4 regions of the Pseudoalteromonas sp. SR43-2 genome follow, and region 3 is predicted to be linked to each of the others. Evidence: predicted binding sites of a transcription regulator. Region 3 holds the regulator's gene; each other region holds the start of a gene.
What was found. The regulator sigma-54, encoded in region 3, starts transcription at its own class of promoters, with help from an activator protein. The targets are predictions, from matches to a motif close to GTTGGCACGNNNNTNGNNT.

Region 1 (4,740 bases), on a different contig from region 3:
GTCATATTTTAGAGCTTGCTGATGCTGATGTACTTGCACTTGATAGCGACTCAACTCGCCTTGAACGTGTTAAGCAAAACTTAACGCGTATTGGCTTAGGTGCAGACCTACAATGTGGCGATGCATCGCAACCACATACCTGGTGGGATGAAAAATTATTTGATCGTATTTTACTTGATGTGCCTTGTTCGGCCACTGGCGTAATTCGCCGTCACCCTGACATAAAATGGTTACGTCGCGCATCAGATATCGTAGACTTAGCCAAGTTACAAAGCGATATTCTTGATAGCATTTGGCCACTGTTAAAACCAGGTGGCACATTGGTGTATGCTACGTGTTCGGTTCTTCCACAAGAAAACCAACAGCAAGTTGCTAAGTTTTTAGCTAATAACGATGATGTAGAACATATACCTCTACACGAAAACGATACCGTAACAACGCCAGGTTTGCAGTTACTGCCCGGTGAAAGTGATGGATTTTATTACGCTAAGCTAGTTAAAAAAGCCTAATAGCCGTACACTAAATAGTTAGCCATTTATGAAACATTAAATGGCTATTTTTTTAATTAAATTATGATCAATACCACGGGTAAATAATGAAAATAATTATACTCGGTGCCGGGCAAGTTGGTGCTACGCTTGCTGAAAACTTAGTTGGCGAACAAAACGAAATTACCGTTGTTGATATAGACGGTAACCGATTACGTGAACTTCAAGATAAGTACGACTTACAAGGGGTTATGGGCCACAGCGCGCATCCTGATGTATTACGCCGTGCAGGTGCTGAAGATGCCGATATGATTATTGCGGTAACCAGTTCAGATGAAGTGAACATGGTTGCATGCCAAGTGGCGTACAGTATTTTTAAAACGCCCACTAAAATTGCCCGCATTCGCTCAGAGCAATATTTAAAATACCGCGAAAAACTATTTCAAAACGATGATTTACCAATCGATCATTACATTGCTCCCGAAGCACTGGTCACTAAGTATATTCGCCGTTTAATTGACTACCCTGGTGCTCTGCAAGTATTGCAGTTTGCTGATGGCATGCTCTCGTTAGTAGCCGTAAAAGCTTACTATGGCGGTTTACTTGTTGGTTATGCGTTATCTGCACTTAAAGAACACATCCCTAATGTAGAGACTCGTGTTGCCGCTATTTATCGTCAAGGTAAAGCAATAAAACCATTGGGTACCACTGTTATTGAAGCAGATGACGAAGTATTCTTTATTGCCGCTACAAAACATATACGCGCAGTAATGAACGAGCTACAAAAACTTGAACGTTCTTACAAAAAAATTATGATAGCTGGTGGCGGTAACATTGGGGCAGGCCTTGCCCGCTCTCTTGAAAAAAACCACACCGTTAAACTAATTGAACGCAGTAAAGAACGTGCCGAGCAACTCTCAGAAATGCTCGATAATACGGTTGTTTTTTGTGGTGACGCGTCTGATCAAGAACTGCTCTCAGAAGAGCATATTGAACAAGTAGATGTGTTTATTGCCGTAACCAATGACGATGAAGCAAACATTATGTCAGCCATGCTTGCAAAACGTATGGGCGCACAAAAAACCATGGTACTTATCCAGCGTGGAGCTTACGTTGATTTGGTACAAGGCGGCGAAATAGACATTGCCATATCGCCACAACAAGCAACAATATCAGCGTTATTAACGCACGTACGCCGTGGTGATATTGTTAACGTGTATTCACTGCGTAAAGGTGCGGCAGAAGCCATAGAAGCGGTTGCTCATGGTGATGAAAACACATCTAAAGTGGTTGGTCGTGCGATTGCCGACATAAAACTACCTGCAGGTACAACTATTGGCGCAATAGTACGTAATGACGATGTACTGATAGCCCACGACGATACAATAATTATGTCGGGCGATCATGTCATTATGTTTTTAATCGACAAAAAACACATTACCGTTGTAGAAAAACTATTCCAAGTAAGTGCTATATTCCTTTAACTAGTTACGCTAATTAGTTAATTTAAAATACAAAAAAGCCGCTGACTAAGGCGGCTTTAGTGGAGTACCTTCGAATATTGATTACTGTACCTTTGAAAACTCTTCTTTAGAGATTTCACCATTTCCATCAGTATCTAAATCATCAAAAATCTTTACAAGTTGAGGGTTAACCTTCGCTTCTTCCATTGTAATCGCACCGTCGCCATCTGCATCAAAAGAGGCAAAGTCCACTGCTGCGTATGCTGCTGATGAAGATGCTAAAACGATAACTGCAAGTGTTGTATTGAATGTTTTCATAATAATATTCCTAGTAATATGGGAAGTTCTTTTCAAAGATCCCTGACTGTGAAAAATGTTTAATTAGTAATTAGCGAACTCTTCTTTAGAAAGCTCGCCGCTACCATCTGTGTCTAGCTCAATAAATTCAGCCATTAAATCGGTATCGACTGCCGCTTCGCTTGGGCTAATTGTGCCGCTACCATCGATATCAAGGCTGTCAAAATCTGATGCTGCAAATGCAGCTGAAGAAGATGCTAGTACTATAAGTGCTAATGCTTTATTTAAATGTTTCATAACTTAATCCTTCAATGTTCTATCAAAAAAATTGCTTCGTTTAACTTAAAACGTAATTTTTCACTTCCTTGTTATCCTCTTTCGTAAGCTCCCTTGCCTACTTAGGTTGTCTTTGGCAACTCAGGATAAATACTTTTTAATTAAGCTTCTGAAAATTCTTCTTTTGATAACTCACCATTTTGGTCGGTATCAAGCTCAGAAAACATGCTCATTAATTTTGCGTCTACTGATGCTTCTGCTTGGCTAATTGTGCCACTGCCGTCTACATCAAGTGTGTCAAAATCTGTTGCTGCAAAAGCGGCTGAAGAAGATGCAATAGCGATAAGTGCTAAAGTTTTATTAATGCTTTTCATAATATGTATCCTTCAAATTTATGTGTGTGCGATTAAGTATTTCACTTTGAATCACGATTTCGTTCAGTACACCCTGACTATTACAACTTAAATGCCAACATTGAAAAGCCATTAACTTTCAATAAGTTAAAAATAAAACGTACAATAAGTAGGAATTTTCAGAGTCATTACTGTTGCCTTTTCGCAACACGCTTTAAAGGTGAAAAACTAAAGTCATTAAAAACAAATAGTTATGTTTATATAAAAAGATACATTTTAAAATGTAGAGCTATAAAAGGAGGGATTTTAAAAAATAATTAAGGTTAATTTTAACGAAGTAGCTATAACAACAAAAAAAAAGCCATAACAAAAAACACGTAAAACATTGTTTTATTTAAATAATATTTTTAATTATATAAAAACAAAAAAACACTTTATAAATACTCACTTAAAACGCCATTTTGTTGCAAATAAGCGAAAAACGATTTAGTCAACGGTGGGCTCAAGCGCAGATGGGTCTATAAAATGCTCTTTCATAAAGGTTTTCATTTCATCCTCGCTTGCTAGTAGCTTAATTCCGCAGTGCACACCTGCAGCATGCTCTTTAACACTGCAAATTTCACCTTCAAAATCTTTATCACTACTATTGAGGACGACAGTGCATTGCATATCTTTTATACCTTCAGCTTGCTGGGCGCCTCTAATATCAAACATTACACCGGTGAGTGAAATGTCCTTAATAAGGCCTTCAAGCACTCTATCGTCACTTAGTTTTAGCTTTGCAGGTAATAAGGTAGGTATGCGTGTTTGCGAGCGTAGCGCAAATAGCTGCACTTGCTTAGGAAAATTAATAAAGACGAGTTTAGCAGGATGCGAGGCTACTGACATAATTTGCTGGCGAAACGCAATAACTTGCCCACCACTGCCTTCAATCAGTACTCTTACAACAACCATTACGCCATCACGTAAATAGTCACTCGCCGCAGGTAAACGCTTAGCATTGGGATAATTTAAAATAATAAACTGCTTATCGAGTAAACCAACTAATTCAGTTTTAACACGCTTACTGCTTGTAGGTGTTAATATTTCTAGGTCGACTAAGCTGCCTACACTTATATGCTTTAGCTTTTCTAAATTTGTTGGCATATCCCTTTCCCAATAGTTCGTAATTTAAAACTTAAGCCGCTCGTTTATCCACGCCAAAAAGTAGGCGTAAATAACACTAATAAAGTAAATATTTCTAAACGACCAAACACCATTGCAATAGTAAGCAACCATTTAGCACCATCGGTTATAGCACCATAATGCGACGCTACATCTCCTAAACCAGGCCCTAAGTTATTTAAACAAGCCGCAGTGGCTGAGAACGCAGTTATGTTATCCATACCCGTGCCCATAAGCGCTAACATAATAATAATAAATACCAGCGCATAAGCAGAGAAAAAGCCCCACACAGCTTCTACTACTTTATCTGGCAACGCCTTACGACCCAGCTTGATTGAATATATAGCACGAGGATGCACTAAACGATTGAGCTCACGCACGCCCTGCAAGTAAAGTAAAAATACGCGAACTACTTTCATGCCACCACCGGTAGAGCCTGCACAGCCACCAATAAAGCTCGAAAATATAAGTAAAATAGGTAAAAACAACGGCCATGTTGAAAAGTTATCCGTAGCAAAGCCTGCTGTTGTACTCATTGAAACAGCTTGAAATAACGCCTGATCGAGGGTTTCATCGCCATTAGCAAATATTTCGTTAGAGGAAAGTACGGTAAAACAAATAACCACCAGCGCTAATTGAATACACAAAAACACCTTAAACTCTGGGTCTCTAATATAAACTTGTATGTTACGACTGGCC
Region 2 (4,740 bases), on a different contig from region 3:
GGCGGCGGCGCAAAAGTAAAAATTAGCGCACAAAGAGATTTAAAAGATTTAGATATGGTTCGTATTAGTGTGAGCGACAATGGCCCAGGTGTTGATTTAAGCCAAAGCGATAAAATTTTTGAACCATTTTTTACTACAAAAAGTCAGGGCACAGGTTTAGGGCTTGCTGTAGTGAGTTCGGTGGCTAGTGCGCACCAAGGCCGTGTTGATGTGACTAATAATACGCATGGTGGTGCCTGCTTTAGCTTGTTACTGCCTATTAAGGCAACATCTAAATTAGAGGGGTCATTATGAGTAACACTATTTTAGTTGTCGAAGATGACGCAGGGCTTCGTGAAGCCTTAATAGATACCCTTGAAATGTCGGGTATTGAATGTGTTGCAGCGAGCAGTGCTGAGCAAGCAATGTTACTGCTTAAAAAAGATCAATTTTCGCTTGTTGTAAGCGACGTGCAAATGGGCGCAATGAGTGGACTTGATTTACTACGCAGTATTAAATTAAACCACCCTGATTTACCTGTATTGATGATGACGGCGTATGCCACAATTGACGATGCGGTAGAGGCCATGCGCCTAGGTGCAATTGACTACATGGCAAAACCATTTGCACCTGAAGTGCTGTTAAATATGGTGAGCCGTTATTTGCCTGAAAAAGCAAAAGAAACCGACGGCCCCGTTGTTGCTGATCCAACTAGTATTCAATTATTGGAGCTTGCAAGTAAAGTAGCACGCTCTGATGCAAGTGTAATGGTACTTGGCCCAAGTGGTTCAGGTAAGGAAGTACTTGCGCGTTATATTCATGATAAGTCGAGCCGATGTAATGAGCCATTTGTAGCGATTAACTGCGCGGCTATTCCTGAAAATATGCTCGAAGCCACGTTATTTGGTTACGAAAAAGGGGCTTTTACGGGGGCGATTCAAGCATGTCCGGGTAAGTTTGAGCAAGCACAAGGCGGTACTATTTTACTTGATGAAATTACTGAGATGGACTTAGGGCTACAAGCTAAACTTTTACGCGTACTGCAAGAGCGTGAAGTAGAGCGTTTAGGGGGTCGTAAAACAATCCAGCTCGATGTACGTATTTTGGCAACCAGTAATCGTGATTTAAAAGAAGCCGTGGTAGATAATCAGTTTAGAGAAGATTTATATTACAGGCTTAATGTTTTTCCACTTATGTGGCGACCATTGTGCCAACGCCCTGGCGATATTATTGTATTGGCTAAGCATTTAATTGAGCGCCATATAAGTAAAAGCAAAGAGCCCATGGCATATTTAGATAAAGCTGCTGAGCAAAAGTTACTGGCTCACGCGTGGCCTGGTAATGTGCGCGAGCTTGATAATGTTATACAGCGTGCGCTTATACTGCGCACGGGTAATACAATAAACGAGCATGCTATTTTTATCGAAAACTTAGTATCTAATAACTTTGTTATGGAGCCTTCATTGGCCCCTGCGCAAACCGTATCGCCAACAGAATTAGCTCACGCAGACAAAGGTGTTGATAAAAGCACGTTAAGCTCTGCATATTATGATGAAAAATCGCATGCTGAGGATGAGCCTAAACAAGGTTTATTAGCGGCAGATACCGGTAGCTATAAAGATGAGCTTAAAGACAAAGAGCATCGCATTATTTTAGAAACCCTTGCACGTTGCCAAGGTAAGCGTAAAGACGTTGCCGAAACGTTGGGCATAAGCCCACGAACTTTACGTTATAAACTAGCGCAAATGCGCGATTTAGGTATTTCACTTCCTGCATAACCTCCTATAAACCCTAAGTTTGCGCTGCGAGCTTAGGGTTGTCAAAACTCTGACTCACACAAATTAAAGTTAACTCATTGTATTTTAATAATTAATTATTTGGCATGCTTTGTGCTTTATTACTTATAAGAGTTCACTGCGTGTCAGAGATAAATTATGAAAATTCAAAACAGTGCTGTATTTCAAGAAATGCAATCAATGGCTTTAGAAGCCGGCCGTAATAATCAAACTAATAAACTGCCAACTCAGGTGCAGTCTACTTCTACAGCACAATTTGGCGACATGCTAAGTGATGCAATAAATTCAGTGCACGGATTACAACAAGACGCCGCGCAAAAAGTAACAGCAGTTGAGATGGGGGATCGAAGTGTATCTCTTGCTGAGGCGATGATTGCTTCTCAAAAATCATCAGTTGCTTTTGAGGCTACAGTACAGGTTCGTAATAAACTTGTTGAAGCTTATAAAGAAATCATGAACATGCCTGTTTAATTAGGTAGTGGAGAATTATTGTGGCGCAATCTAACCAATCTACAGACCTAGCACTTGCTGGTGGCGGTATTGACCAAAGTGGTGGTGATGATCAACAAGAACAAAAGTCAGGCTACTTAAGTGCTTTAAATGGTGTTGATGTATTGCGCCAAGTAACATTGGTTATAGCATTGGCTATTTGTTTAGCTATCGCGATTTTTATTATTATTTGGGCTCGTCAGCCAGATATGCGCCCGTTAGGCAAAATGCAAACAGAAGAGCTTATTCAAACATTAGACTTTTTAGATGCGCAAAAAATTGAATATCAACTTGATGGCAATGTTGTATCGGTTGATGAAAGCGAATACCAAAACATTAAACTGCTAATGACCCGCGAGGGGTTAGAGCAAGGCCCTGCATCTGGCTCTGACATAATTATGCAAGATATGGGCTTTGGTGTAAGCCAGCGCTTGGAGCGTGAACGCTTAAAGCATGGTCGTGAACAGCAATTAGCACGCACCATTGAAGAGCTAAATAACATTACTCGCGCCAAAGTATTGTTAGCCATCCCTAAAGAAAACGTATTTGCCCGCAGAGAGAAAAAACCATCTGCTACTGTTGTATTAACACTTAAGCGTGGCCGCTCACTTGACCGTGAAGAAGTAGACTCTGTTGTTGATATGATTGCTTCAGCAGTACAAGGCCTAGAGCCTGCACGTGTTACGGTTACTGACCAAAATGGTCGCTTATTAAATTCAGGTTCGCAAAGCTCATTAGCAGCACGCTCTCGTAAAGAATACGATTTAGAACGCAAGCGCGAACAAGAGTATCTTGAAAAAATAGACAGTATTTTAATACCGGTTGTTGGGCTTGCAAACTATACAGCTCAAGTTGATTTGAGCATGGACTTTAGCTCAGTTGAGGAAACTCAAAAGCGTTATAACCCAGACCTACCAGCGGTTAGAAGCGAAACCACATTTGAAGAAAACAACATTGGTGGTTTAGCTGTTGGTATTCCTGGTGCGCTTACAAATCAACCACCGCTAAACTCAAACATTCCTGAGGTTGCGGGGCAAGGTGGCGCAGGTACTGCTACGTCACCAACACGTAGCCACAAAGAAGCAACACGTAATTATGAACTCGATACAACTATTTCTCACAAGCGCCAGCAAAGTGGTGTAATACGCAGAATAAGTGTGTCAGTTGCTGTTGACTACGTCCCTAAAGTGGGAGAAAACGGCGAAACAACTATGGCCCCGCGCTCGGTAGAGGCATTGTCAAATATTCGTCGCTTATTACAAGGTGGTGTAGGTTTTGATATGCAACGTGGTGATGCACTTGAAGTAGTAACAGTACCGTTTGTACGTGAAGCAACAAATTTAGCAATAGAAGTGCCACTGTGGGAACAAGACTGGTTTATGAAAATAGCCCGCCTTGTACTAGGCGCCTTAGTTATCATTGTATTGATAATGGCAGTAGTAAAACCAATGCTTAAGCGCTTAATTTACCCAGACGATACACTAGAAGAATACGACGAAGATGCATTAAGTTCAGGCGTAGATATTGGCGACAATACACTTGATATGCTAAATAAAGACTTTGATTCTGCTTCGGTTGGTTTCTCAAGTGATGGTACACTGCAGTTACCGGATTTACATGGCGACGAAGATTTACTCAAAGCAATTCGTGCCCTTGTAGCTAACGAACCAGAACTATCATCACAAGTAGTGAAAGCGTGGTTAACAGAAGATGACTGATCAAGAACAAAAACAACTCCCGCCAGCCTTTGATGTTGATAAGCTAGATGGGGTAGATAAAGCTGCTATATTACTTTTGAGTTTATCAGAAGAAGATGCCGCGCAAATCCTTAAACACTTAGAACCTAAACAGGTGCAAAAAGTGGGTATGGCGATGGCTGGGCTACAGGATTTATCTCAAGCTAAAATTAGCGCTGTACACAACTTGTTTATAGAACAAATTCAAAGCTTTAGTACCATTGGTTTTCAGTCAGAAGACTTTATTAAAAAAGCGCTTACAGCAGCACTTGGTGAAGACAAAGCCGCTAGCCTTATTGACCAAATTGTTATGGGCTCAGGTGCTAAAGGCTTGGATTCATTAAAATGGATGGACTCTAAGCAGGTAGCAAACATTATTCGTAATGAGCATCCGCAAATTCAAACCATTGTATTGTCGTATTTAGAGCCAGAACAGTCAGCTGAGATTATTGCTCAGTTCCCTGAAAAAGTGCGTTTAGATTTAACAATGCGTATTGCAAACCTTGAAGAAGTTCAGCCAGCAGCACTGCAAGAGCTAAACGAAATTATGGAAAAACAATTTGCCGGCCAAGCAGGTGCACAAGCAGCTAAAATGGGTGGCTTAAAAGCAGCTGCAGATATTATGAACTACCTAGATACCAATGTAGAAGGGCAGTTGATGGACTCTATTCGTGAGCATGACGAAGAGATGTCGCAGCAAATTCAAGACTTAATGTTTGTGTTTGAAAACTTAATGGATG
Region 3 (4,740 bases):
TTAAATAACTGCGGTTATTTCGTTCTAAATGCGGTAACCACGTTTGTACAAATGTTTGAATTTGCCATGTGAATTTTTGCACTATGCTGTGATTAGCTAAATAGTCTTTAACCGGTTGATCTAACCCATTTAAAGGCTTTAACTCTGGTTCCCAGTGTGGATTTGGTAAAAAGCGTGCATCAAATACGTAGTCTGCTTCTTTTGGTATACCGTGTTTAAAACCAAATGATTCAAATGTGACAATCAGTTGCTTATCTTTTTTACCTAAAATCTTTTCACGAATAGATTCAGCGAGTTGATGAACACTTAAATCAGTCGTATCTATCATAAAGTCGGCGCGAGTGGTTAATACATCAAGTAATTCTTTTTCTTTTTTGATGGCTAAATCAAGCGGCAACGAGTCTATTGATAGTGGGTGTAATCTGCGTGTTTCAGAAAAGCGTTTGATCAATGTCTGATCGTCGCTATCTAAATAAAATAACGTAGGGTTTGCAAAGCCTGGTAAGTATTCAAGAATATCGTTAAATTCATCTTGTTCTTTAGGGATGTTGCGCACATCTATGCTAACAGCAATTTTATCGTAGCTATCAGACACACTGCGAACTAATGAAGGTAGTAGGTTTACTGGAATATTATCAACGCAATAATAACCTAAATCTTCTACAACGCGCAAAGCAACCGACTTTCCAGAACCAGAACGGCCGCTTATGATAATTAACTCCATTTAACACCCTTTATAAAACTATGATTGATCGACAATAACTTGGTAAAGCTCAGTATCAGATTTTGCACTGCGTAACTGTTTACAAAAATCTTTGTTGTTTAGTTTATCAGCAATGGTTGCTAGAGTCTTTAAGTGCTGCTGGTTATCGCCATCTGGTACGATGAGTGCGACAAAAATATCAACAGGGCGATTATCGATTGCATCAAAGTTTATTGGAGTTTCGCTAACGAGCACTAAAGCCAAAGGCTCTTCTGCACCGCTCATTCTTCCATGAGGAATAGCAATGCCACGCCCTATACCTGTACTACCTAATTTCTCTCTGCTCATTAAAGCATTAAGAATATCTTGTTGCGGTAAATACGGAAGTTTGTCGTGAGCAAGTTCGCTAATGAACTCTAAAATTCTTTTTTTGCTATTAAAAAGGACCGCAGCTTTGCTGCAGTCCTGGCATATAAGTGAACTTAATTTCATCATATTAGTGTCGAGCAAGCTTCTCTTTGTGTTTGATTACTTGGCGATCGAGCTTGTCGATCAACGAGTCAATAGCGGCATACATATCTTGATGTTCTGTAGAGGCAAATAGCTCAGCACCGCTTACGTGTATTGTGGCTTCTGCTTTTTGATTTAACTTTTCTACATCGAGAATGACATGAACATTATTAATATGATCAGAGTGTCTTTCAAGCTTCGCAAATTTAGTATTAATATAGTCTCTTAGTGAATCGGTTAATTCTACGTGACGACCAGTTAAGTTTAGTTGCATAAGCATTACCCTCTTAGTTTAGCGTCTTAAATCAGACTTTTACGCTGATTTGACGGTGGAATAGCAAGAGATTCGCGGTATTTTGCGATTGTACGTCTCGCTACTTTAATTCCTTGCTCAGCCAATATATCCGCTATTTTGCTATCACTCAATGGTTTTGCTGAGTTTTCTGCTGCGATTAATTTTCGGATAAGCGCACGTATTGCTGTAGATGAACATTCACCACCGTTTTCAGTACTTACATGGCTTGAGAAAAAATATTTAAGCTCAAATATACCACGGGGTGTATGCATGTACTTTTGAGTAGTCACACGCGAAATTGTCGATTCGTGCATTTCTACCATTTCAGCGACATCATTTAAAACCATTGGTTTCATGGCTTCAGGGCCATGTTCAAAAAAGCCTTGTTGTTGCTTAACAATACAATTAGTAACTTTTAATAGCGTGTCGTTTCTACTTTCTAAGCTTTTAATAAACCATTTAGCTTCTTGTAAATGTGAGCGGATAAACTGGCTGTCGCCACTTGATTTTACAGTGCGAGACATTGCCGCGTATTGGCTATTAACACGAATTTTAGGCATGCTATCTGGGTTTAATTCGACAACCCAGCGGCCTTTAATTTTTTTAACTGACACATCAGGAATAACATACTCAGATTCTTCCCTTACAATAGTATCTGCAGGTTTTGGGTTGAGAGTATGTATTAGTGTCATCACTTCTTTAAGCTCTTCTTCTTTAAGCTTAGTTTTTTTCATTAATGTACGATAGTCGCGAGCTGCTAATAGATCAATATGCTCGGTTAAAATCATTTTCGTTTCATTAATGTAAGGTGTTTCTTTATCAAATTGATTAAGCTGAATACACAAACACTCTTGTAAACTACGTGCGGCAATACCCACAGGATCAAACAGTTGGATGCGTTTTAATACCGCTTCAATTTCATCAAGTTCGACTTCGTTATCATCTTCGTTTTCTTGATTAAAGCTTTCTAAAATCTCTTCGCAGCTTAATGTTAAAATACCTGAATCATCGACGGCCTCTACAATCGCAATAGCGATGGCTTCATCGGTAGGGCTAAATGGCGTTAGTTGTAATTGCCACATTAAATACTCATGGAGCGTTTCAGTAGAGGCGCCTTGGTATATTGATTCGTCTTCAGGCATTGGACCTGATGAGGCTGCAGGAGCGGCACTCATGTACTCATCCCAACTAACATCCATAGCCATGTCGTCACTTAGCGTGTCTTTTGCAAGTGCTTCACCAGTATCTTGTTCATATTCGCTCGGAGCATCATCAGCAGATGCGCTAACAGTTATGTCATCGGTATCAGCTTTTTGCTCGTTTTTACCAGCAGCGTCTTCAGAATAGTCTGCCTCTTCAACCTCTAATAGTGGATTACTGTCGAGAGCTTCTTGTATTTCTTGCTGGAGATCCAATGTACTGAGTTGCAACAAACGAATAGCTTGTTGCAGCTGTGGAGTCATTGTAAGTTGCTGGCCCATGCGCAGCTGTAGTGATTGCCTCATGTATCTCTAACAATCCTTTTATGTTGTTATAATTAATACTAGCAGATGCTTAAAGACATGGCGTAAATGTTACAGCCTAAATTGCTCGCCTAAATAAACATCGCGTACTGTTTTATCATTTAATACGTGTTCTGGAGTACCTGATGCAATCAGCTCCCCATGAGAAACAATGTAGGCTTTTTCGCAAACATCAAGGGTCTCTCTTACGTTATGGTCGGTAATTAATACTCCAATCCCACGATTTTTAAGATGTTCTATTATTTTCTTTATATCTAATACCGAAATAGGGTCAACACCGGCAAACGGTTCATCCAGTAATATAAATTTAGGATCTGCTGCCAGCGCTCGTGCTATTTCTACACGACGACGTTCTCCACCCGATAATGCCATACCTTGGCTATCACGAATGTGTTGTATGCTAAATTCATCTAATAAGTTATTGAGCGTATCTTCTCTGGCTTGTTTATTTAGTTCTTTGCGCGTTTCTAAAATGGCCATTAAGTTTTGATAAACAGTCAGCTTTCTAAAAATTGATGACTCTTGCGGTAAGTAGCCTATGCCTAATCTAGCACGACTATGCATAGGTAAAAGAGTAATATCGTTATCATCAATAGATATTTTACCTTTGTCGCTAGGAACAAGCCCTACGATCATATAAAAAGTCGTTGTTTTACCAGCACCGTTAGGGCCAAGTAAGCCAACTATACTGCCAGCTTGTACTTCGAGGCCGACGTTTTTTACAACTTCACGACCTTTATAGCTTTTTGCCAATAGTTCTGCTTTTAATGTGCTCATGGTTGACCTTTATCGCCTTTTTTACTTTTTTTAGTTTCGATCGGTACTAAAATTGTGTGAACGCGGTCAGTTGAGTTTTCATCTTTTTCGGCACTGATGAGCTGCTGCTCTATGTCGTAGGTAATGCTTTTAGCATTTATTTTTTGTCCGGCTTGCGATACTTGTGCATTACCAACAAGCGTTAAAAAACGCTTAGATACATCATAACGTACTTCGTCAGCACTGGCGCTCATAGTCGTGCCATCTGATTGCTTTTCTTCAAAGTGCGCAGGGCTACCTGTGGCAATTAATAATTGTTTATTATCACCAAGTTCATCGCGTTTGTGTACTTCGAGGCGATCGGCTGTAATGCGGCGATTACCGTGAATTATCTCAACGTTTTTCTCAAAAATCCCGACATTAGCTTTTAATTGACCTTCTTGCTTGTCGGCACTTATTGAAATTTGATTGGCAGCAGGTTGCGTGTTTTGCTCTGCAGCACTACTATTAAACGCTAGTATAAGTGTAGGAATTATAAGTGATTTTAATATTTTATTGGTCATAATATATGGTTCGCGTATGGTTAATTAGTTTTATCACTTCGGTTTTTAAGTCGGCCTCTAGGCCTTTACCAGTGATTTTTAAATTGGGTCCAGTGATAATGACGGGTTGCTCCGAACGCATTGTTAATAGCTTTATATCTACCTGAATATTATCAGCATTGATTTTGTCTATCATGGCGTTATCGGTTAAATTTTTGGCAACCACATTACCTTCTAAAATTAATTGTTTATCTTCGTATAATGTTGCTTCGTCTGCATTTATTTGCCACGTTTGTTGTTCGTTATATAAAGTAAAAATGGGTTTTTCGAAAAACGTGAAACCTAATTGCTGGTATAGCTCCATTTTAGCCGCAGTGACTTTGTGGCTAATTTTACCTTGCTCATCATAGG
Region 4 (4,740 bases), on a different contig from region 3:
TCCCCTAACACATCAGGGTCAGCCCAAAGGGTAGGGCGATGGGTAAAGCTTTGTTTAGTTGCCTCAACAATTAAATGTGTCCAGTCGGCATCGGTTTTAGCTAAATGCTTTAACTTATTTACGGCACCAATTATTTGTAGTGAATGCACGCCCTGTGTTGGCGCGGGTAAGTTGTAGCAATCAATACCACTGAGGTTTGCATTTAGCGCAGTAACTACCTCGGCTTTAGTATTTGCAATGTCACCTGCGGCGATTGAGCTGCCTGCTTTTGCTAAGTCGGCGGCAAATGTGTTGGCAAGTGCGCCTTCATAAAATGCGTTTAAGCCATGTTTTGCTAGGTATTCAAACGTTGCTGCAAGTTTAGGGTTTTTAAAATGTTGACCTGCTTGCAAGGGCTTGCCATTGGGTATGTAGAGGTTTTTAAACGCGTCATTGGTATTGTTAGCAGTGGCTAGCTTTTCGCAGCCTGCTTGCAAGCTTTTTGTAACGGTAAAGCCCTCGCGCGCAAGCTCAATAGCGGGTGCTAAAATTTGTGACAGTGGTAGTGCTGCGTGCTCATCTAGTTCAAGCGCCTTTTGCCAGCCGCGTATTGTGCCCGCTTGAGTAAGTGCGCTTAATCCGCCGCGCTCTGGTATTTGCGTGAGCGAGTTATATGGCGTTGTATTAGTTGCTGCACGGCCGCAGGCGTCAATAGCTGTGGGCGTTTTTTGGTTTGGGTTATCGATAAGCCAAAAGCTGTCGCCACCAATTGAGTTCATATGTGGGTATACAACGCTAATAGCAGCGGCAGCCGCTACCATAGCCTCGGTAGCTGTACCGCCTTGTTTTAGTATATTTATACCCGCCTCAGTGGCCGAAAAATGAGACGCGGTAAATGCAATGTTGTGTGTGGTCATGCCGGTGTGTCCTGTTTAAAGTGTGCAGCTAGGTGCTTAACGCAAGCAAGTAGGCTTTTATCGTTACCGTGGCTCATCATTAATGAAAAACCATACGGATGATCATTTGCTAAATCAGCCAGCGGTAAATGCACTTGCGCTGAGCCACTAAGCCCTGCAATTGCCGAAAGCGTAATAATTTGCATGCGTAAGGCGCTTGTGTCGGCGCCTAATTTAGGTGCGGTTGTGGGGGTGGTTGGCAAAAATAAACAGCTGTTTGTATTTAGGTTTTTAGCTATTAGTGTTTGCCATTGGGTTTGTACTTTTAGTGCTTCTTGTTCTTCTTGATCAGTTAGGGCAAGCGCCATATTAAAACGTGCCGCAATTGCTGGAGCAAACTGGGGAAGTTGCCCCGGCAATTGAAGCCAATCTTTATGCGTTTTTGCGATTGCTCGCCCTTGCAGTACTCTAAAACTATCCGCAAGTTCATTTAATAAGTTGCTGTTAGGTAGTTCAAATTCTTTATGGTGCTTAAAATTAGGCTTGGTTTTTTCAAGCAATTGTTTAAGTGGGGCTTGTAAAGCAGGGTCAACGAGTTCAAATAGTGCTTCGCAAATAACCAGCGTATTTACTTTATTAATAGCTTGTTGTGGTAATAATATATCGCCAACGCTGCTTAATAGCTCGGCGCTTTGGGTAAGCCAACCTATGGTATCAAAAGGGGGAGCCAACGGTATTAGGCCGTCTTTTTCAATCACGTTATGGCTTGGCCTTATGCCATATAAACCACAATAGCTGGCGGGTATTCTAATTGAGCCGCCGGTGTCGGTGCCTAAGCCAATATCAGCTAAGTTTGCTGCAACTGCAGCAGCAGACCCCATACTCGAACCACCGCAAGCATGCCCTTTTAATTTAGGATTTTGCGCAGCGCCATAATGTATATTATTACCCTCTAAGCTATAAGCTAGCTCGTCAGTATGGGTAAAGCCTATAAAGTTACAACCAGCGGTCATGAGCTTATTAACCGAGCTTGCCGTATTTTGAGCCGGTTTAGCTGTTTTAAACCAGTGTGGGTTGCCTGCGCTGTTACGCTCGCCCTTTACTGCAAATACATCTTTTACAGCTAAGCGATTGTTTGCAAGCACTCCAGACTGGCTTGTTTGCCACAGGGTAGGACCGTGATTGCAAAATATACCTTTGTTGTTTTTTTTATCACTCATTTGCAGCTCATTATTATAAAACTGACCAAGTACTTACTTATTAAGTTAAGAGTGATTAAAAAGCGGGCTGGTTATTATTATTATGAATACCAATTTTATTAAAAACATGATCATTCTATCGGATTAAATAGCGCACTCACTGCGTCATTTTCTTCGCGTTATAATAGATCACTAATTTAATGCAATTGCTAAAGCTGTGCTTTTTAATCGGTAGTTTTGATTTTATAGTGCTTAGACTAAGCAAGAGGAATGCCATAAATTAAAATCCTGTCCAACTGGTCAGGGTTTAGTGGGTTGTATGAGATTTGTAAATGTGGGCTGTAGAAATAGTGAGATTAAAATGAGCTAAAACAAACCAATTTGGTGCGCAGATGCACCAAGTTGGTCTTTATTTATATGGTTTTGAGTGCTAAATAAGGGGCGTTTTACTGATGATTAAACCATTAATATCGGCGTAAACCCAATCGTTAGGTTCAATAGTGGTGCTAAGCATGGTAACAGCTTGGTTTTTATCACCAAAGCCGCGCTTTAAGGTACTACGCGGTGTAGAGCCTAGCGCCATTACAGGTAAGTTCATTGTGGCGAGTATTTCAATATCTCGGCAACAGCCATTTATTATTACGCCTTCCCAGCCATTACTTAAGGCACGCTCAGCCATAATATCGCCTATAAATGCAAAGCGTTTGCTCGCAAAACCGTTTATAACCAATACTTTACCTTCACCATTTTCATGCAATATATCGGCAGCAAAAGAGTTGTCTTCTGGGCAGGTAACGGTAACTACTTTGCCATAAAACGTGGTTTTTTTGCCAAAGTGATAAAGGCCGCTGTCTGCTACTTGCACGTTATCGCGATGATCGTCAAACAAATCGGGTGTAGTAAAGGATGTCATGGGTTAAGTCTCACTTTGCTCAGGTATTTTAAGACCAATACCTTTTAAAATTATGTGGGCAATTGATTGCGTAATTTGTGCCACATCGGTTTCGTCGTACTCTAATTTGTTCATTACGAGTAAAACCTCAGCCTGAAAGTCGGCGTAATATTGCGTGGTAGACCAAATAGTAAAGAGCAAATGATAGGGGTCAACCTTATCCATTTTATCTGCATCCATCCATGCTTGAAGTACATCAACCTTTTGTTTAACCCAAGGGCGGGTATTGGTTCTAAAGTAGTTTTGTAAATAAGGGGCACCGCGCAGTATTTCACTGGCAAATAAGCGAGATTGCATTGGCTGATTTACGGCCAGTATTACTTTGCTTTTAATATAGTTATAAAGCACGGTAGCTGGATCGTCGTTAATTGTGACGTTATCGAGCCCTAAGTTCCAATTAGCTATTATGCGGTCAATCACAGACTCGTACAGACCATCCTTACTTTTAAAGTAATACAAAATATTAGCTTTTGGCACCTGCGCTTCTTTAGCAACCATGCTCATACTTGCTCCGTCGTAACCTAATTGCGAAAACAATTGCTCGGCGGCATCTAAAATTAGTTTTTGGTTTTTCTCGCGTGTAATTTCTTTTTTATTTGGCTTTATTTGTGTGGTCATTATAGAGTTTGCGTGTTTAACGTATTGATTGATTGTAGCTTTACTGACCAAAAGGTCAATTACTAAAAAGTGTGAATGTTAAAAACAAACGAGAGGTTTAAGCTATTAACTTTAGGGTCTGTTGAACTTTGCGGATTAAAATTTGTTCAAACTAGGGGCTATTTAATCGCGGCGCGAGATTTGTAACCTAGTGGGCTAAGTAAAAACCGAGCAAAGCTTCCGCGTCCTGCTCACGCCCCTTACCTACATCCATGTAGGCAACAAAGAGTAAGTAGTCCCTAGGAAGAACCCTTTGGGCAGCGCCTGTTTTGCATTAATGCTACGTTATCGCCCATTTATGGGGAATAACCACACTATATAGGCTCTGCCTTGCCTAAATACCAAACAGACTGCTGCAAATTTAACCTTGAAAGATCAACAGACCCTAATTGTTTAATTAAATAATTACTGTTAGTTTAGTTTCAAATTTACGAGTAGTACTTTTGGATTGGCAAATGGAGTTTTTAAGCAAAAATAAATACACGCTTTATGGAGTTGCTGCAATATTACTGTGGAGTTGCTTAGTGGCATTACTACGGGATATTTCTGAGTTGTTTAGCCCCATTGGTGGTGCGGCGGCTATGTATTCTGTCAGTGCGATATTTTTAATTTTGGTTATGGGAGTGCCCAAGTTTAGTGGGTTTTCAAAACGTTACTTGGTAATAGGTACTTTGTTATTTGTAGCGTACGAAATTTGCTTAGCGCTTTCTATTGGTATGGCAAATAGTCGTCATCAGGCAATGGAAATGGCGGTTATTAATTATTTATGGCCCACGCTGACTATACTGCTCTCTATTATTATTGGTCGTAAAAAAGTAAGTTTCTGGGTTTACCCAAGCATGATCATTGCTTTTTTAGGCGTTGCTTGGTGTATTACAGGCGATCAAAAAATGTCACTCGATACGCTTGTAGCTAACTTTGCTGATAATCCTGCTACTTATTTAATGGCATTAACTGCAGCGTTTATATGGGCTATTTATTGCGTGGTTACGCAAAAGCTGAGTAATGGGAAAAATGCCATTACGTTATTCTTTACTGTTACGGCAATGAGTTTATG

Region 1: the regulator sigma-54 is predicted to act here: its motif matches at 2,979-2,997, upstream of H5120_RS19355 (EF-hand domain-containing protein).
Region 2: the regulator sigma-54 is predicted to act here: its motif matches at 1,856-1,874, upstream of fliE (flagellar hook-basal body complex protein FliE).
Region 4: the regulator sigma-54 is predicted to act here: its motif matches at 2,334-2,352, upstream of H5120_RS13635 (amidase family protein).

Annotation. Positions count from the first base shown of each region.
Region 1 covers NZ_JACJED010000032.1:9,964-14,703, forward strand. The annotation lists gene rsmB (16S rRNA (cytosine(967)-C(5))-methyltransferase RsmB) at 1-509, shown strand, start outside; gene trkA (Trk system potassium transporter TrkA) at 596-1,972, shown strand; gene H5120_RS19345 (EF-hand domain-containing protein) at 2,054-2,269, opposite strand; gene H5120_RS19350 (calmodulin) at 2,333-2,545, opposite strand; gene H5120_RS19355 (EF-hand domain-containing protein) at 2,686-2,898, opposite strand; gene H5120_RS19360 (flagellar brake protein) at 3,364-4,023, opposite strand; gene H5120_RS19365 (TrkH family potassium uptake protein) at 4,068-4,740, opposite strand, start outside.
Region 2 covers NZ_JACJED010000016.1:94,129-98,868, reverse strand. The annotation lists gene H5120_RS14145 (PAS domain-containing sensor histidine kinase) at 1-294, shown strand, start outside; gene H5120_RS14140 (sigma-54 dependent transcriptional regulator) at 291-1,757, shown strand; gene fliE (flagellar hook-basal body complex protein FliE) at 1,914-2,246, shown strand; gene fliF (flagellar basal-body MS-ring/collar protein FliF) at 2,267-3,982, shown strand; gene fliG (flagellar motor switch protein FliG) at 3,975-4,740, shown strand, end outside.
Region 3 covers NZ_JACJED010000001.1:62,094-66,833, forward strand. The annotation lists gene rapZ (RNase adapter RapZ) at 1-724, opposite strand, end outside; gene ptsN (PTS IIA-like nitrogen regulatory protein PtsN) at 743-1,195, opposite strand; gene hpf (ribosome hibernation promoting factor) at 1,200-1,487, opposite strand; gene H5120_RS00340 (RNA polymerase factor sigma-54) at 1,514-3,013, opposite strand; gene lptB (LPS export ABC transporter ATP-binding protein) at 3,083-3,808, opposite strand; gene lptA (lipopolysaccharide transport periplasmic protein LptA) at 3,805-4,350, opposite strand; gene lptC (LPS export ABC transporter periplasmic protein LptC) at 4,340-4,740, opposite strand, start outside.
Region 4 covers NZ_JACJED010000015.1:120,527-125,266, forward strand. The annotation lists gene H5120_RS13630 (gamma-glutamyltransferase family protein) at 1-896, opposite strand, end outside; gene H5120_RS13635 (amidase family protein) at 893-2,095, opposite strand; gene H5120_RS13640 (putative 4-hydroxy-4-methyl-2-oxoglutarate aldolase) at 2,505-2,987, opposite strand; gene H5120_RS13645 (TetR/AcrR family transcriptional regulator) at 2,991-3,644, opposite strand; gene yddG (aromatic amino acid DMT transporter YddG) at 4,139-4,740, shown strand, end outside.